DNA from 2 places in the Pseudonocardia nantongensis genome. Region 2 is predicted to be linked to the other one. Evidence: riboswitches for the same ligand, from Rfam matches in the RefSeq annotation. Region 2 holds a riboswitch; the other holds the start of a gene.
What was found. A riboswitch is a leader RNA that binds a small molecule or an ion and turns the genes downstream of it on or off. The one in region 2 is predicted to bind cobalamin.

Region 1: linked by a shared signal. The riboswitch ahead of ACLFMI_RS12030 (hypothetical protein) and the one ahead of ACLFMI_RS07815 (ribonucleoside-diphosphate reductase subunit alpha) in region 2 are both predicted to bind cobalamin.

Annotation. Positions count from the first base shown of each region.
Region 1 is NZ_JBKGXT010000009.1:124,315-135,395, reverse strand. It holds gene ACLFMI_RS12060 (VWA domain-containing protein) at 1-831, shown strand, start outside; gene cobO (cob(I)yrinic acid a,c-diamide adenosyltransferase) at 867-1,481, shown strand; gene ACLFMI_RS12050 (cobyrinate a,c-diamide synthase) at 1,486-2,898, shown strand; gene ACLFMI_RS12045 (cobalamin biosynthesis protein) at 2,909-3,331, shown strand; gene cobA (uroporphyrinogen-III C-methyltransferase) at 3,548-4,768, shown strand; gene ACLFMI_RS12035 (chloride channel protein) at 4,797-6,566, shown strand; cobalamin riboswitch at 6,586-6,759, shown strand; gene ACLFMI_RS12030 (hypothetical protein) at 6,796-7,167, shown strand; gene ACLFMI_RS12025 (DNA polymerase IV) at 7,260-8,729, opposite strand; gene ACLFMI_RS12020 (4'-phosphopantetheinyl transferase family protein) at 8,726-9,433, opposite strand; gene ACLFMI_RS12015 (NAD(P)/FAD-dependent oxidoreductase) at 10,116-11,081, shown strand, end outside.
Region 2 is NZ_JBKGXT010000005.1:209,253-220,333, reverse strand. It holds gene ACLFMI_RS07815 (ribonucleoside-diphosphate reductase subunit alpha) at 1-2,801, opposite strand, end outside; cobalamin riboswitch at 2,926-3,182, opposite strand; gene bioD (dethiobiotin synthase) at 3,278-4,060, opposite strand; gene ACLFMI_RS07805 (8-amino-7-oxononanoate synthase) at 4,057-5,217, opposite strand; gene bioA (adenosylmethionine--8-amino-7-oxononanoate transaminase) at 5,214-6,527, opposite strand; gene bioB (biotin synthase BioB) at 6,524-7,618, opposite strand; gene ACLFMI_RS07790 (TetR family transcriptional regulator) at 7,725-8,288, shown strand; gene ACLFMI_RS07785 (class I SAM-dependent methyltransferase) at 8,328-9,074, shown strand; gene ACLFMI_RS07780 (ABC transporter substrate-binding protein) at 9,164-10,681, opposite strand; gene ACLFMI_RS07775 (dodecin) at 10,799-11,005, opposite strand; gene ACLFMI_RS07770 (ABC transporter ATP-binding protein) at 11,023-11,081, opposite strand, start outside.

The DNA.
Region 1 (11,081 bases), on a different contig from region 2:
GAGGCGTCGCGGCTGCGCTCCTCGACGGTCCGGAAGTTCACCGTGCCCGGCCTGGGTGCCGGCGCACCCGGCCGCCGTTCCCGCGCCCGCACCGACACCGGCCGGGTGGTCCGCCCGACCGGCGGCGGCACCACCCGCGCCGCCGACCTGCACCTGCCGGCCACCGTGCTGGCCGCCGCCCCGCACCAGCGCGACCGCGGGCGACGCGGCGCCGGCCTGCTGGTCCGGCGCACCGACCTGCGGCGCGCCGAGCGGGAGGGCCGGGAAGGGAACCTGGTGCTGTTCGTCGTCGACGCGTCCGGGTCGATGGCCGCCCGCAAGCGGATGACCGCGGTGTCCGGCGCCGTGCTTGGCCTGCTCCGGGACGCCTACCAGCGCCGGGACAAGGTCGGTCTGGTGACGTTCCGGGGCCGCACCGCGGAGCTGGCGCTGCCGCCGACGTCGTCGGTGCCGACCGCGCAGCAGCGGCTCGCGAAGCTCCGCACCGGCGGGCGGACCCCGCTGGCCGAGGGGCTGCTGAAGGCCCGCACGGTGCTCGCCGCCGAGCGGCGCCGCGACCCGCGCCGCCGCCCGCTGCTGGTGCTGCTCACCGACGGCCGCGCCACCGTCGCGGCCCGCCCCGGCGGCGACCCGGTGGCCGACGCCCGCCGGGCCGCCGGGCTGCTGGCCGCGGCCGGGGTGCACACCGTCGTCGTCGACTGCGAGACCGGGTACGTCCGGCTCGGGCTGGCCGCGCCGCTGGCCGCCGCGGCCGGCGGCGAGCACGTCACCCTGGACGAGTTGACCGCCGGCAGCGTGGGCGACCTCGTGCGCACGGCACGAGCGGCCTGAGCGCAGCGAACATCAGCACTGAAGGGAGAAGCGCAGTGCCGCAGGGACAGGTCACCAGCACCCCCGACGACGGGCTGACCACCCGCCAGCGCCGCAACCGGCCGCTGCTGGTGGTGCACACCGGCGTCATGAAGGGGAAGTCGACGGCGGCGTTCGGGATGGCGTTGCGCGGCTGGAACCAGGGCTGGCCGATCGGGGTGTTCCAGTTCGTGAAGTCGGCGAAGTGGAAGGTCGGCGAGGAGGAGGCGTTCCGCGCGCTGGACCGGGTGCACGCCGAGACCGGCCAGGGCGGGCCGGTGGAGTGGCACAAGATGGGCTCGGGCTGGAGCTGGTCGCGCAAGCGCGGCTCGGAGACCGACCACGCCGCGGACGCCGCGGAGGGCTGGGCCGAGATCCGCCGCCGGATCGAGAACGAGCAGCACCGGGTCTACGTCCTCGACGAGTTCACCTACCCGCTCAAGTGGGGCTGGATCGACGTCGAGGAGGTCGTCGAGGTGCTGACGAACCGGCCCGGGCAGCAGCACGTGATCATCACCGGCCGGGACGCTCCGCAACCGCTGATCGACGCCGCGGACCTGGTCCTGGAGACGGGCAAGGTCAAGCACCCGATGGACGATGGCCAGAAGGGGCAGCGGGGGATCGAGTGGTGACCGCGTGAGCCCGCCACCGGCGGTGGTGATCGCCGCGCCGTCGTCGGGGAGTGGGAAGACGACCGTCTCCACCGGCCTCATGGCCGCGCTCGCCCGGCGCGGGACCCGGGTCGCGCCGTTCAAGGTGGGCCCGGACTACATCGACCCCGGCTACCACACCCTCGCGGCCGGGCGGCCCGGCCGGAACCTCGACGTCGTCCTGCAGGGGCCCGAGCGGATCGCGCCGCTGGCCCGGCACGGCGCCGGGGGCGCCGACGTCGCGGTCGTCGAGGGCGTGATGGGGCTCTTCGACGGGCGCATCCCGGACGGGGCCGGATCCACCGCGCAGGTCGCGGCCGCGCTGGGCGCCCCGGTGGTGCTGGTGGTCGACGTCCGCGGGCAGTCCCGGTCGCTGGCGGCGCTGCTGCACGGGTTCCGGTCGTTCGAGGACACCGTCGGGGTCGCGGGCGTGATCCTGAACCGGGTCGGGTCGGAGCGGCACGCCGAGGTGCTCCGCGCCGCCGCCGACGAGGTCGGCCTGCCGGTGCTGGGCGCGGTGCCGCGGCGGGCCGAGCTGGCCGTGCCGTCCCGGCACCTCGGGCTGATCACCGCCGCGGAGCACGGTGTCGCCGCGACGGCGGCCGTGGACGCGATGGCCGAGCTGGTCGCGGCGCACGTCGACCTGGACGCGGTGCTGGCCCTGGCCCGCCCGCTGCCCGACGGCCCGGCCTGGGACCCGGCCGCCGAGATCGCCGCCGCGGCGGGCCCGGGCGGCGGTGCAACGGGCGGCGCGGGACCGGGCGGCGCGGCGGCGAGCAGCGGAGGACCGGGTGGCGCTGCGCGCCCGGTCGTGGCGCTGGCCGGGGGACCGGCGTTCGGGTTCGGGTACGCCGAGCACGCCGAGCTGCTGCGCGCCGCGGGCGCCGAGGTCGTCGCGCTGGACCCGCTGCGCGACCCGGGCTTGCCCGAGCGGACCGCGGCGCTGGTGCTGCCCGGCGGGTTCCCCGAGGAGCACGTCGGGGCGCTGGGGGAGAACGCGCCGCTGCGGGCGGCGGTGGCCCGGCTGGCCGCGTCCGGGGCGCCGGTGCACGCCGAGTGCGGCGGCCTGCTCTACCTGTGCCGCGACCTCGACGGGACGCCGATGTGCGGGGTGCTGGACGCCGCCGCTGCGATGAGCCCGCGGCTGACCCTGGGCTACCGGGAGGCCGTCGCCGTGTCGGGGTCGCCGCTGTTCCCGGCGGGGAGCCGGACCGGGGCGCACGAGTTCCACCGCTGCGCCGTGAACCCCCGCGCCGGTGCGGCGCCCGCCTGGGCCTGGCGCGGCGGCGAGCCCGAGGGCTTCGTGCAGGACGGGGTGCACGCGTCGTTCCTGCACACCCACCCCGCCGGCGTGCCGGACGCGGTGGCCCGGTTCGTCGCCGCCGCCCCGGTCGCATGATCGACGGCCCGTGATCGACGGTTCTGGAGCGGAACGTTCGGTGGGCGAACGCCACGCTCCACGACCCTCGATCACCGTAGGGATCGGGCTGCGACCGGGGATCGGGGCGGAGCCGGTGCGGACGCTGCTGGACCGGGTCGCCGCGACGCACGGGCTGGACCTGACCCGGGCGACGTTCGCGACCCTCGACGTCCGGGCCGCCGAGCCCGGACTGCTCGACGCGCTGGCGCCCGCCGTGCCGTGCGGGTTCACCGCCCCCGCGCTCGCCGGGGTGGCCGTCCCGCACCCCAGCGCCCGGGTCGCCGCGGCGACCGGCACCCCGGGCGTCGCCGAGGCCGCCGCGCTGCTCGCCGCCGGGCCCGGCGCGATGCTGATCGTGCCGAAGACCGCGGGCGACGGCGTCACGGTCGCCGTCGCCCGCCGGGCCCGCTGAGCCCCGACCCGCCGAGACCCCGGCCGGCGCGCCCCCACACCACGCGCCACACCGCGGGGCCGGGGCTGTCGTGGTGTGGGGTTGGCCTCCGCGGTCTCGGACAGCCGGGCACCGGTCGTTATCCTCGATCGTCGCCGTCGAGCGGGACCCCGGTGCGACCCGGGGCTCCCGCCGCCGTGTCCGGGCGCGGACGGACACCCCGGGAGAGGAACGTCGTTGAGCGCGCAGCACGAGCAGTACCTGGTCGGCCTGGACCTGTCCGGACGCCGGGCGGTCGTCGTCGGCGGGGGGCAGGTCGCCCAGCGCCGGACCGCCCGCCTGATCGCGTCCGGCGCGGTCGTCGAGGTCGTCTCGCCCGAGGTGACCCCGGCCGTCGAGGGGATGGCGTCGGCCCGGGAGGTCACTTGGACCGCCCGCCGCTACACCGACGGCGACCTGGAGGGTGCCTGGTACGCCATCGCGGCCACCGACGACCCGGCCGTGAACGCCGCCGTCACCGCCGAGGCCGAGCGGAACCGGATCTTCTGCGTGCGCGCCGACGACGGCGCCGCCGGCAGCGCGGTCACCCCGGCTACCGGTGCGCACGACGGGCTCACCGTCGGCGTACTGGCCCGCGGCGCGCACCGCCGGTCGGCCGCCGTGCGGACCGCGCTGGTCGAGGCGCTGCAGTCCGGTGCCGTGGACGAGGACGCGGAGCCCCCGCAGGCCGGCGTCGCGCTGGTCGGGGGCGGTCCCGGCGACCCCGAGCTGATCACCGTGCGCGGCCGGCGGATGCTGTCCCGGGCGCAGGTCGTCGTCGCCGACCGGCTGGGCCCGCGGGACCTGATCGACGAGCTCCCGGCCGACGTCGAGGTCGTGGACGCCTCCAAGATCCCCTATGGCCGCGCGATGGCCCAGGAACGGATCAACGAGCTGCTGATCGAGCACGCCAGGGCCGGCAGGTTCGTCGTCCGGCTCAAGGGCGGTGACCCGTTCGTCTACGGCCGCGGGTTCGAGGAGGTCCAGGCCTGCGCCGCGGCCGGGGTGCCGGTCACCGTCGTCCCCGGGATCACCAGCGCGTTCGCCGCCCCCGCCGTCGCCGGGACGCCGGTGTCGCACCGCGGGGTGGCGCACGAGATCGTCGTGGTGTCCGGGCACGTCGCCCCGGAGGACCCGCGCAGCCTCACCGACTGGGCGGCGCTCGGCCGGATGCGCGGGACGATCGTGCTCATGATGGCCGTCGAGCGGCTCGGCCGGTTCGCCGAGGTGCTCGTCGAGCACGGCCGGGACCCGCAGACCCCGATGCTGATCGTGCAGGACGGCACCACCCGCATCCAGCGCAGCGTGCGCGGCACCCTGGCGACGGCCGCGCGGGTCGCGGCCGAGCACGAGATCAGCCCGCCGGCGATCGTGGTGATCGGGCCGGTGGCCGGCCTGGAGGCACCCGTCGGGTCGTGAGCCCGGCAACAGGTTGCACACTGCAATCGTGCAATATGCAACCCTCGGCGGCATGCCGGAGGAGATGACCGGCGGCGCCCTCGCGGGCCCGCGCGGTGCCGGCCGCGCCCTGCACCGCACCCTGGTCGGCACCCGTCCCGGCCTGGTCGGCCTCGCGCTGATCATCGGCCTCGGGGCAGGCCTCGGATCGGTGCTGTTCCACGAGCTGATCCTCGGGGTGACCTGGCTGGTCACCGGCCGCGCGGACTTCTCCGACGCCGGCCGGGTGGCCTCGACCCACCTGCCCGTACTGGGGTTCTGGTTCCTGCTGGTCGCTCCGGTGCTCGGCGGGCTCGTGTACGGCCCGCTGGTCCAGCGGTTCGCGCCGGAGGCCCGCGGCCACGGCGTCCCCGAGGTGATGGTCGCCGTCGCCCGCAACGGGGGCCGGATCCCGGCGACGGTGGCCGGGGTGAAGGCGCTCGCCTCCGGGATCTGCATCGGCACCGGCGGCTCGGTCGGCCGGGAGGGCCCGATCGTGCAGATCGGCTCCGCGCTGGGCTCGGCGATCGGGCAGTGGCTGCGGGTGCCCTCCACCCGGATGGTGCTGATGGTCTGCTGCGGCGCCGCCGGCGGGATCTCCGCGACGTTCGACGCGCCGATCTCCGGTGTGGTGTTCGGGCTGGAGCTGATCCTGCGCTCGTTCAGCGCCGAGGCGTTCGGCGTCCTGGTGATCAGCTCGGTGACGGCCAACGTCGTCGCGAAGCTGATCGCGGGCGACACCGCGATCCTGACCCTGCCGCACTTCGAGCTCGGCAGTGCCGCGAGCCTGCCGCTCTACGCCGTGCTCGGCCTGCTCGCCGGGCTGCTCGGCTGGGCCTTCGCGCGGATCCTCTACGTCGTCGAGGACGCCTGCGACCGGGTCTGGCGCGGCCCGGAGTGGCTGCGCCCCGCGGTCGGTGGCCTGCTCCTCGGCGCCCTGCTGCTCGCGCTGCCGCAGATGTACGGGGTCGGCTACCCGGTGCTGGAGAACGCGATCGAGAGCCGGTACGCGCTCGGGTTCCTGCTGCTCCTGGTCGTCGGCAAGATCCTCGCGTCCAGCCTGACGATCGGGATCGGCGGCTCGGGCGGGGTGTTCGCGCCGTCGCTGTTCGTCGGCGGCACCGCCGGCACCGCGTTCGGGATCGCGGCGAGCGCGGCGTTCCCGGCGCTGGACCTGAACCCGGGCGCGTTCGGCCTGGTCGGGATGGCGGCGGTCTTCGCCGGGGCCGCGCACGCGCCGATCACCGCGGTGCTCATCGTGTTCGAGCTGACCGGCGACTACGCGCTGATCCTGCCGCTGATGGCGGCCGTCGTGCTGGCCACCGGGCTGAGCAACCTGGTGTCGCGGGACACGATCTACACGCTCAAGCTGTTGCGGCGCGGGATCGACATCGCCGCCGACACCCCGGTGGACGAGGCGCTGCGCCGGGTCACCGTCGGCGAGCTGATGCGGCCGGTCGAGGGCGCCCTGGTGCCGCGGGGCACGCCGCTGGTCGACGAGCGGCCGGCCGCCGGGACCGGTGTCGCGAGCGACGGCCCGGGCCCCGCCCCGGCCGATCCGGGGCCGTCCGTGCTCGGCGCCGACGCCGCCCCGGCGGATCCGGGGCTGCCGGTGCTCGGCGCCGACACCCCCGTCCGGGACGTGCTGGACCTGCTCGCCCGGCACCGCGGCACCCGGCTCGCGGTCCGCGACACCCCGGACGGCCCGGTGCGCGGCACCCTCGCCGAGCACGACGTGCTCGACCACCTGCGGGGTGTGGGGTCGGCCGGGATCGGTTGACCGTCGTCAGTCCGCGTGATGGGCTCGACCCGACGACGGTGGCAGGAAGCCGGTGCGAGTCCGGCGCGGTCCCGCCACTGTCATCGGGGAGCGTGTCCCCAGCACACGGTCACCGCCGCGGACGCGGACGGGAAGGCCGGGGGCGCGTGACGATCCGGGAGCCAGGAGACTGCGCCGTCGTCGCACGATTCCCGCGCTGAGGGCGAGGACCCCTCGAGGAGGACCTGCGATGAACCCCGTCCTGTCGGTGCTCGGCACCGCAGCCGACCCCGCCACCGGCCCCGCCGACCCGCTCGCGGAGGCCGACACCGTGTTCACCTTCCCGCCCCGGGCCGACGATCCCGAGTCGGTCGCCCTGTTCTACGCCGAGGCGTGGCGGGTCGAGCGGGTCACGCCGCGGGACGCGGTCGCCCGGGTGTCGGCGTGGGCGGCGAGCCGGTCGGCCGGTGCCGCGGTGCTGCTGGTGTCCGGCGACCCCGCCGCCGACGCCGCCCTCGGCTCGGTGCTCGACGGCCTGACCCGTGCCGTCCCGGAGCTGGACGTGCGCGTCCCGGCCGGGGCCCGGGTGGCCCCACCGCACCGCAGCCCGCTGATCGGCTGACCCCCGCCCGCCGCGCCGGGTGTCCGCCGCCGCGCCGGGGTGTCCGCGCGCACGTGCTGGCACGCCCGGGCCCGGCCGGCGGTGCGGCGTGCTCACGGCCCAGGGCGCCAGCTGTCCAGCGGGTCGGCCCGGGTCAGCTCGGGGTCGGCGGCGTCCAGCGTCCGGGTCCGCCCCGGCCCGGTCACCGCGGTCTCGAAGCGCACGGTGACCCGGCCGTGCCCGGCGCCCTGCACCCAGCCGTGCCCGTGCTCGGGGTGCCGCACGTCGTCCCCGGCCCGCCACGGGCGCTCCGGCTCCGGCGGGCCCTCGCCGTCCGGCCGGGTCGGACCGGGGGCGATCCGGGCGCCGTTCGCGTCCTCCGGCGGGCCGAAGCCACCGTCGTCGACGGTCACCTGGTCCGGCTCCACCGGCTCCTCGACCGGGGTGCGCGGGAGCCCGTTCGTGGTCGGGTCGACCGGGGCCGCCGCCCAGCCCTGCTCGGAGGGGACGGCGTCGAACAGGGCCAGCGGTGGCTCGTCGTCGAACCCGGACACCGACACCCCGAGCAGCCGCACCCCACCCTCGCCGACGGCGGCGTCGGCCAGCCGGCGGGCCATCGCGGACAGCGTCGAGAGCTCCCGGCTGGCGAACGGCGTCGTCTCCGACCGGGTCGCCGTCACGAAGTCCCCGGTGCGCGCCTTGACGGTGACGGTCCGGGCGGCCCGGCCGTCGGCGACCAGCCGCCGGTGCACCGCGGCGACGATCGTCCCGATCGCCTCGTGCACCGCGCTCATCGCCGTCAGGTCGGTGTCGAACGTGGTCTCCGCGCTGATCTGCTTCGCCGCCCCGCGCGGGGCCACCGGGCGGTCGTCGATCCCGCGCGCCAGCCGGTGCAGCTCGGTGCCCATCGCGGTGCCGAGGATCCCGGCGACCTCGCGGGTGTCCATCGCGGCCAGCTGCCCGATCGTGTCGATCCCGATCTTGCGCAGGGCCTCGCCGGACACCGGTCCGATGCCCCACAGCGACCGGACCGGCAGCGGCGCGAGCACCGCGTCCTGCTCGGCGTGCGCGACGACCAGCAGCCCGTCCGGCTTGGCCAGCTCGGAGGCGATCTTGGCGACCTGCTTGCCGGACCCGACCCCGACCGAGGCCGGCAGGCCGGTCCGCTCCCGCACCGCGGCCCGCAGCTCGGTCCCGAACCGGTGCACCTGCTCCGGGTCCGCCCCCGCGAGGTCCGGCGGCTCGAGGAACGCCTCGTCCACCGACACCGGTTCCAGCACCGGGGACGCGCCGGACAGCACGCCCATCACCTCGTCGGAGATCGCCTTGTAGAGCGGGAACCGGGGCGGCAGCACGGTGGCGTGCGGGCAGCGGCGCCGGGCCTGGCCCATCGGCATCGCCGAGCGGGCCCCGAACACCCGCGCCTGGTAGCTCGCCCCCGCGACGACCCCGCGCGGCCCGAGCCCACCGACGAGTACGGGCCGATCGGCCAGTGTCGGGCGGGTGAGCTGCTCGACGGAGGCGAAGAACGCGTCCATGTCCAGGTGCAGCACCCAGCGTGCGGGGGCGGCCGGACTGCTCACCCCCGCATTGTCGCCCGGCGCACCGACAGCACCGCGTCGCCGTCCGCGAGCTCGACCGGCGGCGTGGCCGGACCGGGCCCGGCGACCGCGCCCGGGTGGTCGTCGTGCGGGGTGGCGACGTCGGCGACCCACCAGTCGCCCGCGACACCGGACCACTCCAGCACCCGTGGCGGACCGTCCGGCGGGCTCAGCGTGAGCGCGTCCATCGGCAGCGTCAGGCCCTCACCGGTCGCCTTGAGCAGCGCCTCCTTGCGGGTCCAGGTGACCAGGAACGACGCCGGCTCCAGCGGGTGCGCGGCGCGCTCGGCTGTGGACAGGGCGTGCTCGGCCAGCCCGTCCAGTCCGGACAGCGGGCGGTGCCGGTCGACGTCGACGCCGACCGGGCCGGTGCCCACCGCCACCCCGACCAGGTCGCCGGAGTGGGTCAGCGAGAACCCGGGGTCGTCGCCGCGCGCCGCCAGGCGGGGCTTGCCGTGCGGCTTCCCGCAACGGCAGGTGCGGTCCATGTCCAGGGTGACCGGGTCGGCGTCCAGGCGGCCGGCCAGCACCAGCCGGGCCAGGGCGTGCGCCGCGAGGTAGCGGTGCCGGTCGTCGTCGCGGCGCAGCGCAGCCATCCGCTGCTGCTCGTGCGCGTCGAGCAGGGCGGCGAGATCGGGCCGCGCCGACGGGTCGATCGGCCGGGCCCACCAGACGGTGACGGTCACCCCGCCACCCTGGCACGCCGCAGCCCCGCCCCGCGCTCGCCTGCTTGCCGCACCCCGTTCCCGGGTGCCGCACCCCATGCGTGGGGTGCGGCACCGGGTCGTAGGGTGCGCGGCCGGTCAGCCGGAGCGCCGCGCCGCGAAGTCCGTGCGGATGTGCGCGGGCTTGGCGTGCGGGGTCGGCCCGTGTTGCGGGGCGCTACCGGGCCGGACGCGTGGTCGGCGGTGCGGCCCCGGCGGGCCGCCCGCCGTTCCGCGCGGTTGGCCGGGCGATCCGCAGCCCCGGTGGGCTGCTCGCCGACGGCCTGCGTGTCGAGGCCGGCCGGGGCCTCGGCGGCCGTGGTCGTGGTCGTGCTGGGTCGGGTGGTGCGCATACGGGCCTCCTGCGTGGCTGGTCGCACCCGCTCGGGTGCTGGTGACGGTGGGACGCGAGGGGCCGGCGACGACGTGCGGGTCCGGAGGCGTGCCGGTGCGCGGGGCGCGCATGCGGGCGCGGTCGGTTCCGGGCCGGGACGGACGTCACGGGCCGGCGGCGGGATGCGGGACTCCCCGGCCGCGACCCGCCCACGGCAGGTGTCGGCGCGGGCCCCGCGGGCCGCTCAGAGGAACCGGATCAGCATGGCCGGAACGGTAGGACCACCGCAGCGGGCGGCGCCACCGGTTTATCCGGCTACCGTCGTGGGTGATGGACGGGGACACGGATCTGGTGGTGGTCGGCGGCGGGATCGCCGGCGTCTCGGTGGCCTACGAGCTCGCGGCGCACGCCCGCGTGACGCTGCTGGAGGCCGAGCACGACCTGCCGGTGCACTCCACCGCCCGCTCCGCGGCCACCTACATCCCCGGGCACGGGGCGGGCCCGTTCCGGGCGTTGATCGACGCGTCCGGGCCGCGGTTCGCGGTGCTGGAACGCGAGCTGGACACCCCGCCGCTGCTCGCCCCGCGCCCGGTGCTGACCGTGGCCGAGGACGACGAGGCCGTCGCCGCCCTGGCCGCGACCCTGGACGAGCAGCGCGGCGAGCCGGGTGCCCCGGTGCCGCTCGATCCGGACGAGGCCGTGGCCCGCTGCCCGGTGCTGCACCGGCCGCGGGCCGCAGCCTGGACCCCCGGCGCCTGCGACGCCGACGCGATCGCCCTGCACGACGGCTACCGGCGCGGCCTGCTGGCGCGCGGCGGCACCGTGCTGCGGGACGCCCGCGCCGTCGCGATCAGCCGGGACGGGTCGGGCTGGACGGTGGACACCGCGGGCGGGCAGCGGGTCCGGGCCGCCGAGGTGGTCGACGCGGCCGGCGCGTGGACCGAGCAGGTCGCCGCGCTGGCCGGCGTCCCGGGCGCGGGGTTGCGGCCCTACCGGCGCACGATCGCCGCCTGCCCGGCGCCCGACCCGGCACGGCTGCGGGTCCCGGACGGTGCGGGCGGTTCCGCGCCGCTCCCGCTGACCGCCGACGCCGCCGAGCGCTGGTACCTCAAGGCCGAGACCGACGCGGTGCTGGTCTCCCCGGCCGACGAGACCCCGGCCGAGCCCGGTGACGCCCGCGCGGACGAGCTCGACGTCGCGCTGGCCCTGGACCGGGTCGGCGCCGCGACGACGCTGGGCCTGCGCTCGGTGCGCACCGCGTGGGCGGGCCTGCGCACGTTCGCGCCGGACCGCGGC
Region 2 (11,081 bases):
GACGCGGCCGGGGAGCTCGGCACGCCGGTGAGCCGGCCGTCGGTGCCCTTGAGCGTGGACTTCTCCACCGACGTCGCGGCCCGGGTCCGCAGGTAGTAGGTGGTCTTCAGGCCGCTGCGCCAGGCCAGCCGGTACAGCTCGTCGAGCTTCCGGCCGCTCGGCCCGGCCAGGTACAGGTTCAGCGACTGCGCCTGGTCGAGCCACTTCTGCCGCCGCGACGCGGCGGCGATCAGCCACCGCGGCTCGATCTCGAAGGCGGTCGCGTACAGCTCCTTGAGGTCCGTCGGCACCCGGTCGATCTCGGCCAGGCTGCCGTCGAAGTACTTCAGGTCCGCGACCATCACCTCGTCCCACAGCCCGCGTTCCTTGAGGTCGCGGACCAGGTGCGGGTTCACCACGGTGAAGTCGCCGGACATGTTGGACTTCACGTACAGGTTCAGGTGGATCGGCTCGATCGACTGCCCGACGCCGCAGATGTTGGAGATCGTCGCGGTCGGCGCGATCGCCAGCACGTTGGAGTTGCGCATCCCCTGGGTGCGCACCGTCTCCCGGAGGCCGCCCCAGTCCAGCGTGGACGACCGGTCGAGGGTCAGCTCGCCGTCGCCGCGGGCCTGGGCGAGCAGTTCCAGGGAGTCGATCGGCAGCACCCCGCGGCTCCACAGCGACCCGTCGAAGCTGGCGTAGCGGCCGCGCTCGACCGCGAGGTCCGACGACGCCGCGATCGCGTGGTAGCTCAGCGCCTCGGCACTCGAGTCGGCGAACTCGACGGCCGCGTCGCTGCCCGGGGCGATCCGCTGGGTGAACAGGGCGTCGGAGAAGCCCATCATCCCGAGCCCGACGGGGCGGTGCCGCAGGTTGGACCGGCGGGCCTCCGGGATCGTGTAGAAGTTGATGTCGACGACGTCGTCCAGCATGCGGACCGCGGTGGTCACCGTGCGGCGCAGCTTGCCGGCGTCGAGCCCGTCACGCGTCACGTGCGCGGCCAGGTTCACCGAGCCGAGGTTGCAGACCGCCACCTCACCGTCGTCGTCCCCGGCGCGGGTGTTCAGCGTGATCTCGGTGCACAGGTTCGACGAGTGCACCACCCCGGCGTGCTGCTGCGGGCTGCGCAGGTTGCACGGGTCCTTGAACGTGATCCACGGGTGTCCGGTCTCGAACAGCACGGTCAGCATCCGCCGCCACAGGTCCACCGCACCGACGGTCCGGTGCACCCGGATCTCGCCCCGCAGTGCCGCGGCCTCGTACTCCCGGTACCGCTGCGCGAACGCGGCGCCGTAGAGGTCGTGCAGGTCGGGCACCTCGTCCGGGGAGAACAGCGTCCACTCGCCGTCCGCGTCGACCCGGCGCAGGAACTCGTCCGGCACCCAGTTCGCGGTGTTCATGTCGTGCGTGCGCCGGCGGTCGTCGCCGGTGTTCTTGCGCAGGTCGAGGAACTCCTCGACGTCGATGTGCCAGGTCTCCAGGTACGCGCACGCCGCGCCCTTGCGCTTGCCGCCCTGGTTGACCGCGACCGCGGTGTCCCCGGCGATCTTGAGGAACGGCACGACGCCCTGCGAGACGCCGTTGGTGCCGCGGATGTGCGCGCCGAGGCCGCGGACCGGGGTCCAGTCGTTGCCCAGCCCGCCGGAGTACTTCGCGAGCAGCGCGTTGTTCCGGTAGCCGCCGAAGATCGACTCGAGGTCGTCGTCGACCGTGGTGAGGAAGCACGACGACAGCTGCGCCCGGGTGGTTCCGGAGTTGAACAGGGTCGGGGTGGAGGCCATGAAGTCGAAGCTCGACAGCAGCTCGTAGAACTCGATCGCCCGAGCCTCGCGGTCGTCCTCCCGGATCGCCAGGCCCATCGCGACCCGCAGGAAGAACGCCTGCGGCAGCTCGAACCGGGTGCCGCGCTCGTGCAGCAGGTAGCGGTCGTAGAGGGTCTGCAGCCCGAGGAAGCCGATCTCCAGGTCCCGCTCCGGGCGCAGCGCGGCGGTGACCCGGCCCAGGTCGAACGTCGCGAGCTCGGGGTCGACCAGTCCGATCCCGATGGCGTGTCGCAGGTAGTCCCGGAAGTAGGACGCGTAGTCCCGGGCCATCGTGGCCTGGTCCGGGGTCGCGGGCGAGCCGACCAGGTGCGAGACCGCCTCGGCGCGCAGCCGGTCGGCCAGCAGCCGGGACGCGACCAGCGAGTAGTCCGGCTCCCGCTCCACCAGCGTGCGGGCCGCCATCACCAGCCCCTGGGCGAGTTCGTCGGCGGTGATGCCGTCGTAGACGGTGCGGTCCAGCTCGGCCAGCACCGGTGCGGCCTCGACGTCGTCGATCCCGTCGAGGGCCTCAGCCAGCACGGTCTCGACGCGGTCGCGGTCCAGCGGGGTCCGGGTGCCGTCCGGCTGCGTGACGTGCACGACCGGTGCGGTGGCGGTGGCGGTGGCGGCGTGGGCGGGGGCGTCACTGTCGCTGCCGCCGCGGGCCTGCGCGTGCTGCTCCCGGTAGAGCACGTAGGAGCGCGCGACCTTGTGGTGCCCGCCGCGCATCAGGGCCAGCTCCACCTGGTCCTGGATCTGCTCGACGTGCACGACCGGGGCCGGGTGGCGGTGCAGCGCCGTGACGACCTGGTCGGTCAGCTCACCGACGAGGTGGTGGCGCCGGGACGAGTGCGCGGTGTCCCCCGCGGTGTCCTCGGCGGCGAGGAACGCCTTGGTCATCGCCACCGTGATCTTGGAGGCGTCGAACGTGGTCTCGGTGCCATCGCGCCGGATCACGCGCAGGCCGGTCGCGGCCACGCCGTGCGCCGGCGCGGGGGGAGCGGTGGATGCGGTCACGGGTCTCTCTCCTCGCGAGTCGCCGTCGGTCCGTGACCCGGCGCGCGGGAGGAGGCAGGGGCCGGCGACGCGACCCACCACACCCTGGCGCCCGCCCGCGGGGCCCCGGAGCTGCACGCACCGGTCGGTGCGCGCACCGGTGGCAGGTCTTCGGACTCACGGGCGTGGGCGGCGGAGCCGCCCCGTGAGTGGAAATCGCGGTCAGGACCTCGATAACCACTCACGGGCCTACTGGCCGTCGCTTCCCGGGAGGCGGGCTCCCAGTGCTCGTGACGGCGATCGTTCCCGTTCACCGCTGCGGGGCAGTCCCGGAGTCGCACCGGGTTCCCTCTTGCCTCACCGGCCCGTGCGGACCGGTGAACCACCAGCACGGCGAACACTACATGTTGGGCCACCACACGTTCGATACCCCTATAAGGCGGGCCCCGAGGCACGCCCCCGCCCCGGCGCCGAGGATCCGCACGGTTTTGCTGCGTTCACACGGGACCCGACCTCGTGTGAACGCAGCAAACCCGTGCGGATCGTGGTGGTGCGACCGGTCGGTGGTCGAACGGCGACCGGAGCCAGCCGGGCGCCTCGGCGCGGAACCGCGCGGGATCGAGCCGACCCGCTCCGTCCGGCACGGCGCCGAGCAGGCCGCCGGAGGCGGGGCCGGGCAGATCGCCGGAGACGCGGTCGAGCCCTGCGCCGGAGGCGTGGTCGAGTACCGCCCGGTTCGAGCGCTCGATCTCCGACGGCGCGGCCGGCCAGGAACCGATCACCAGCCCGGCGACCGCGATCTGCCGGCGGGTCAGGGCCTCCACGGTGAGCGCGGTGTGGTTGAGCGTGCCCAACCCGCTGCGGCAGACCACGACCGCCGAGGCCGACAGGGCGGTGGAGAGGTCGGCGAGCGTGCGACCGTGCCCGTCCAGCTCGACGAGCAGCCCGCCCGCGCCCTCGACCAGGACGTGGTCGTGGTCGGCGGCGAGATCCTCGACGGCCGCCACGTGCTCGGCGAGGTCGGGCAGGGTGGTCCCGGCGCGCCGTGCGGCCGCGACCGGGGCCATCGGGTGCGCCAGCCGGATCCCCTCCACCGCGGTCGCGACACCCGCCAGCTCGCGGACCACGTCGACGTCACCCCGGCCGTCCTCGGTCCCGGCCTGGGTGGGCTTGTACACCGCCACCGTCTCCCCGCGCGCGGCCGGGCCGGCCGCCAGTGCCGCTGTGACGATCGTCTTGCCGACCCCGGTGTCGGTGCCGGTCACCGCCAGGATGCTCACCCGGGGGCTCCGGTGAGGGCGGAGGAGGACGCGGCGGCGAGGGTGGCGGCCCGGTGGGCGGTCTCGGCGGCCCGGTCCGGGTCGAGGGTCGCCCGGGCGACGAGCCGCAGCCGGGACACGCCGTCGGGCACGCTCGGCGGCCGGAAGCACCCGACGACCACGCCGTCGTCGAACAGCCGGGCGGCGGCGTCGAGGGCGGCCTCCGGAGCCCCCACCGGCAACGACTGCACCGCTCCCGGGGCGTGCTCGACGCCCGCCGCGCCGGCGATCGCCCGGGCGATCCGGTGCAGTGCCGCGACCCGCTCCGGCTCGCGGCGGACGATCCGGCAGGCCTGTGCGGCCGCCGCAGCGGCGGCCGGGGCCAGCGCGGTGTCGAACAGGAACGTCCGGGCCGTGTCGACCAGGTGCGCGCGCAGCCCCGGCGGGCCCAGCACCGCCCCGCCCTGCGCGCCGAGGGCCTTCGACAGCGTCGCGGTCAGCACGACGTGCTCGGCGCCGGCGAGCCCGGCGGCGTGGACCGCGCCCCGGCCGTGCCCGGCGACGCCCACGCCGTGGGCCTCGTCGACGACCAGCAGCGCGTCGTGCTCGGCGCACAGGGCGGCGATCCGGCCGAGGTCGGCGGCGTCGCCGAGCACCGAGTACAGCGACTCGACCACCACGACGGCGCGCGGCTCAGCGCGCTCGCGCAGCAGCCGCTCGAGTGCGGCGAGGTCGGCGTGCGGGCAGATCGCCACCGGTGACCGCGCGAGCCGGGCGCCGTCGACCAGCGAGGCGTGCGCGTGGGCGTCGGACACGAACAGGGTCTCCGGGTCGCCGAGCGCGGTGAGCAGGCCGACGTTCGCGGTGTACCCGCTGGAGAAGGTCAGGCAGGACGGCTGCCCGGTCAGGCGGGCGAGCTCGTGCTCCAGCTCGGCGTGCCCGGCGGTGGTCCCGGTGACGACCCGTGAGGCCCGGGCGCCGGTGCCGAACCGTCCGACCGCCGCGACGGCGGCCTCCCGCACCCGCGGGTCGTCGGCCAGGCCCAGGTAGTCGTTCGAGGCCAGGTCGAGCAGGCCCGGCCGGGACTGCGGGTTGCGCCGCACGTCGGTGGCCCGGACGACGCCGGCGCGGGCCCGGCCCTGCGCGGCCCGGGTCAGCCAGTCGGTCATGGCGGTCATCGGTGCACCTGCGCGATCGCGCCCGTGACGGCCGCCCCGATCGCGGCGATCTCGTCCGGACCGGTGACGTAGGGCGGCATCGTGTAGACGAGGTTGCGGAACGGGCGCACCCAGACGCTCCGCTCCAGGGCGGCCCGGGTCACCGCGCCGACGTCGACCGGGCCGGCCAGCTCCACCACGCCGACGGCTCCCAGTACCCGGACCTCGCGCACCGCGGGCAGCTCCGCGGCCGGGGCGAGCGCCGCGGACAGCTCGCGGCCGATCTCCGCGACCCGGTCGGTGACCGCCGGGGTGAGCAGCGACAGCGAGGCGGCGGCGACCGCACACGCGAGCGGGTTGGCCATGAACGTCGGGCCGTGCAGCAGGGCCCGCTGCGGGGAGCGGGTGACCGCCTCGGCGACCCGCCCGCTGCACAGCACCGCGGCGAGGGTGAGGTAGCCGCCGGTCAGCGCCTTGCCCAGGCACAGCACGTCCGGTTCGACACCGGCGTGCTCGACCGCGAACCGCGCCCCGGTCCGCCCGAAGCCGGTGGCGATCTCGTCGGCGACCAGCAGCACACCGTGCCGGTCGGCGATGCGGCGCAGCGCCGCGAGGCAGCGCGGCGGGTAGACGTGCATCCCGCCCGCCCCCTGCAGGACCGGTTCGACGACGATCGCCGCCACCGTGTCCGCGTGCGCCGCGACGAGCTCCTCGGCCTCGGCGATCCAGGCGTCGACCGCCGCGTCCGCCTCCGGGAGGAGCTTCCCGTGGTCGGTCCGCGCGGCGGGTGGGCGCGGCAGGAACAGCTGGTCGGAGACGAGCCCGGGGAACAGCGCGTGCATCCCGTCGACCGAGTCGCACACGCCCATCGCGCCGGTGGTGTCGCCGTGATAGCCGCCGCGCACCGCGACGAACCGGCGGCGGCCGGGGTGTCCGGTCGCGGCCTGGTACTGGACGGCGAGCTTCAGCGCGACCTCCACCGACACCGAGCCGGAATCGGCCAGGAACACGTGCTGCAGCCGCGCGGGGGTGACCCGGACCAGCTCCTCGGCGAGCCGGATCGCCGGTTCGTGGGTCAGCCCGCCGAACATGACGTGGCTGAACCGGTCCGCCTGGTCGTGGATCGCGGCGTCGAGGACCGGGTGCCGGTAGCCGTGGACCGCGCACCACCACGAGCTCATCGCGTCGATCGCCGAGAAGCGGGTGCCGTCGGCCGCCTCCAGGTCCAGCCGGGTCCCGGACGCGTCGTGGACGGCGTAGGGGGCGGGGCCGTCGAGCGGGGCGTAGGGGTGCCAGAGCAGGCCGCGGTCGCGCTCGGTGAGCCCGGTCATGCGTTGGGGGCCTGTGCCGTCCCGGCGCCGCGCAACCGGAGCGCGGTCGTGGACCGGTCGGCCGCGGGGGCGGTGCCGGAGCCGTCGGCGGGGGCCGTCCCGGACCCGGCATCGGCGCCGAGCACGGTGAACCCGGCGTCGGCGATCATCTGCAGGTCCTGCTCGGCGGCCTGGCCCTCGCTGGTGAGGTAGTCGCCGAGGAACAGCGAGTTCACCACGTGCAGCGCCAGCGGCTGCAGCGACCGCAGGTGCTGCTCGCGCCCACCGGCCATCCGGACCTCGCTCGCCGGGGCGACCATCCGGGCCAGCGCCAGGATGCGCAGGCAGCGCAGCGGGTCCAGCAGCCAGGTGTCGGCCAGCGGGGTGCCCTCGAACGGCATCAGGAAGTTGACCGGGATCGAGTCGCTGCCCACCTCGCGCAGCGCGAACAGGGCATCGACCAGCTCGTCGTCGGACTCGCCCATGCCCACGATCAGCCCGGAACAGGGTGACAGACCGGCGTTGCGGGCCTTGGCGACCGTGTCGACGCGGTCGTCGAAAGTGTGGGTGGAGCAGATCTCGGCGTAGCGGGACTCGGCGGTGTTCAGGTTGTGGTTGTAGGCGTCGACGCCGGCCGCGTGCAGCCGCTGCGCCTGCCCGTCGCGCAGCAGCCCAAGGCAGGCGCAGACCTCGATCCCGGGGTGCTCGGTCCGCAGCTCCTCGACGATCGTCGCGACCCGCTCCACGTCCCGGTCGCCGGGCCCGCGCCCGCTCGCGACCAGGCAGACCCGCGACGCGCCGCCGCGGATCCCGGCGCTCGCCTCGCGGACGGCGTCGGCGGCCGGCAGCCAGGAGTAGGAGAGGATCTCCGCGGTCGAGCCCAGCCGCTGCGAGCAGTAGCCGCAGTCCTCCGGGCACATGCCCGACCGGAGGTTCACCAGATAGTTGACCTTGACCTGGTCGCCGAAGTTCGCCCGGCGCAGCCGGCTCGCGGCGGCGACCAGGTGCAGGACCTCGGCGTCGGGCGTGGCGAGGACGTCGAGGGCCTCACCGCGGTCGAGCGAGGCGCCGTCGAGCAGCCGGTCCACGAGCACGTCATAGGTTTTGAACACCGTTCAAACGGTAGGCGGGCGACGATCGTCCCGGCAAGCCCCCCGATCGGATCGGCGCTGCCGGGATCGGCGCTGCGACACTGATCGGCGCTGCGACACTGATCGGGTGGGGCTCACCCGGGACCGGATCGTCGACGCCGCCTACACCGTGCTGGACGAGCAGGGTCTGAGCGGGCTCTCGATGCGCCGGGTCGCCCAGGACCTCGACGTCCGGCCGGGTGCGCTCTACTACCACGTGGCGAACAAGCAGGAGCTGCTCGCCGAGGTCGCGACCCGGATCCTCGGCGACGGAGGCGACGGCCCCACCGCGCCCGACGCCCGCAGCGCCGCCGGCGAGCTGCGCGACGCGCTGCGGCGGGTCCGCGACGGCGCGGAGGTCGTCTCCTTCGTGCTGGCGTTCCGGCCGGAGGGGCTGGCGCCGAGCCGGACGTTCCCGGGCCTGTTCGCCGACCGGCTCGGGCCGCGGCAGGCGCGGTGGGCCGCCCGCACCCTGGTGCACTACGTCCTGGGTGCGGTCGCGGAGGAGCAGAACCGGGCCGAGCTGGTCCGCACCGGGATCGTGGCCGACGAGCCGGGGCACGCCGCCGAGGCGGAGGGGGCCTTCCGGTTCGGGCTCGACGCCGTGCTGGGGGGCCTGGAGGGCGTGCCGGCGCTCCGGCACGGCGGTTAGGGTCGCGGCGCAGGTGCACATCGGACGCAGGGGGAATCCGTGGTTGTCGGCTCCGATCTCGATGCCGGGCAGTGGCTGCGCCGCTGGGACGCGCAGCAGGAGCGCTACATCCCGGACCGCGAGGAGCTGTTCGGGCTGGTGCTCGACGTCGTGGCGGGGCTCGACGCCGCCCCCGGACGGCTGCTCGACCTCGCCTGCGGGCCGGGATCGCTGGCGTCGCGCGCCGCGCAGCGGTTCCCCGGCGCCGAGATCGTGGGCGTCGACGTCGACCCGGTGATGCTCGAGCTCGCCCGTCGCACCACCGGGGACCGCGTCCACTGGGTGGACGCCGACCTGTCGCGTCCGGAGTGGACGGCGTCGGTGCCCGGCCCGTTCGACGCCGCGGTGTCGGCGACCGCGCTGCACTGGCTGCAGGAGTCCGCGCTGCCCGCGCTCGCGGAGCAGGTCGCCGCCGTGCTGCGGCCGGGCGGCGTGTTCGTGAACGTCGACACCCTGCTCGCCGACCCGGCCGCGCCGCGCCTGACCGCCCTGACCCGGCGACTGCGCGAGGATCGCACCGCCCGCGGCCTCGCCACCGGCGAGGGTTTCCGCAGCTGGTGGGACGCGCTGGGCGCTGAGCCCGACCTGGCCGACGGGTTCGCCGAGCGGACGCGCCGGTTCGCCGATCACGTGCCCGGCGGGTCGACGCTCCCGGCCTGGGAGGCCGCGCTGCGCGGTGCCGGGTTCAGCGAGGTCGGGACGCTCACCCAGACCTTCGACCGGCGGATGCTGGTGGCGATCCGCTGACGCTGACGCCAGCGACGCACAGCTTCAGATTATCTGAACCCGAGGATCGCTTCCCTCTGCAGGCCGTTCCGGGACTGTGTCGCGGGTGCTCAGCCCAGCCCTGCCCGGGCGAAGTTCGCCCAGGCGAACGTGTTGGGCCGGGCCGGCTCGAGCCCGGACACGCCCGCGGCGACCCCGACGTTCCAGTCCCGCACACCCCAGACGAGCCCGCCGGAGTCGGCGCGCAGGCGCTGCAGGATCTGGCGGAACGACTCCGCGCGGGCCGCCTCGTCGGCGGTGCCGGTGGCGGCGTAGTAGAGCCGGTCGATCTCCGGGTTGCGGTAGCCGGTGAAGTCGTAGGTCGGGGTGGAGGTCAGCATCCGCCGTCCGATGTAGTCCGGGATCGGCAGCGAACCGGTGCTGTTCTGGGAGAACACGCCCTGTTGGCGGATGGCCTTGAAGTAGTTCTCCGACGGCAGTGTCCGCGGGCTCACCCGGATCCCGACCTCGCCGAGCTGCCGGGCGACGACGGTGGTGGCGGCATCGAAGTTCGGGTCGGCCCCGCTGGTCTGCAGCTCGACGGCCACGTCCTGCGCGCCGGCCGCACGGACCAGCTCCCGGGCCCGCCCGACGTCCCGGGTGACCTGGTCGACCTCGGGGTAGTACTGCAGGCCCAGGCCGAACATGTCGTTGCCGACCCGGCCGCGGTCGAGCAGCGCGATCCGCACCAGCTCCTCGCGGTCGATGCCGAGCCGGACGGCCTCACGCAGTCGGGGATCGTCGAACGGCGGGCGGTCCACTCGCATGACGAGGAACTGGTTCGCCGAGGCCGGCGCGGCCATCGCCGCGGCCCGGTCGTCGCCGTCGAGCCGGGCGGCCCCGGCCGGGGTGAGGTCGTGGGCGTAGGCGACCTGGCCGGACAGCAGCGCGCCGATCCGGGCCTCCTCGTCGTCCACCGGCAGGAACTCCAGCTCCCGGACGGCCGGGGGCCCGTCCCAGTGGCCGTCGAAGGCGGTGTAGAGGGCCGGGCCTCCGGGTTCGAAGGAGGTGAAGCGGAACGGTCCGGTGCCGACCGGTCTGGTGAAGTCGGTCGCGTTCTGCGGCACGATCTCGGTCCCGGGCGCGCCCCAGGCCAGCGGGAACAGGAAGTTCGGCCGGTTCAGCACGAGGTCCAGCTCGGTGGCCGAGGTCGCCCGCGACGCGGTGAGGTCCAGATCGCGGAACAGTGCCGCCGCGATCCCGTCGGTGCCCGGGTCGGTGATCCGGCGCAGGGAGTACAGGACGTCGTCGGCGGTCACGTTCCGCCCGTCGTGGAACGGGGCGGCGCGCAGCCGGATCCGCCAGCGCCGGCCGCTGTCGTCGCTCTCCCAGGACTCGGCGAGCCGCGGCTGCGCGGTCATGTCCTGCGACCACCCGGTGAGCGTGTCGAAGCAGGCCTTCGCCCGGGCCTGGTCGACGTAGAGCGGCAGGACGTGCGGGTCGAGCGACTCCCGGGAGCCGCCCGCCGCGAAGGCGACACGCAGCCGGTCGGTGCCGGCTCCGGACCCGGCGCCGCAACCGGTCAGCACCAGCCCGGCGACGCCGAGGCCCGCGGCCAGGAACCCGCGGCGGTTGAGGACGGGGGTCATCCGGCGGGCCGGGACAACAGGGAGCGCGACATGGCGCGACCCTACGTCACATCTGAAGAGGTGTTCAGTCGTATGGCTCGGTGGCGGTGACCACCGGTCACCGTCCGGCCCGGTCGATCATTCCTCGACCTTGAACCCCACCTTGAGGCTGACCTGGAAGTGCTCGATCGCGCCCTCGTCGAGGTGCAGGCGGATGTCGCTCACCTGGGCCCAGTCGAGGTTGCGGAGCGTCCTGGAGGCGTCGTTGATGCCGCTGCGGATGGCCGCGTCGACGCCGTCCGGAGAGGTGCCGACGATCTCGGTCACCCGGTATGTGTTCGTCATGCCGGGGACGTGCCCGGCTACCGGACGGGTGAAACACGCCGGGGTGCGCTGTCGACGTCTGCTCCCGGCCCGCGGG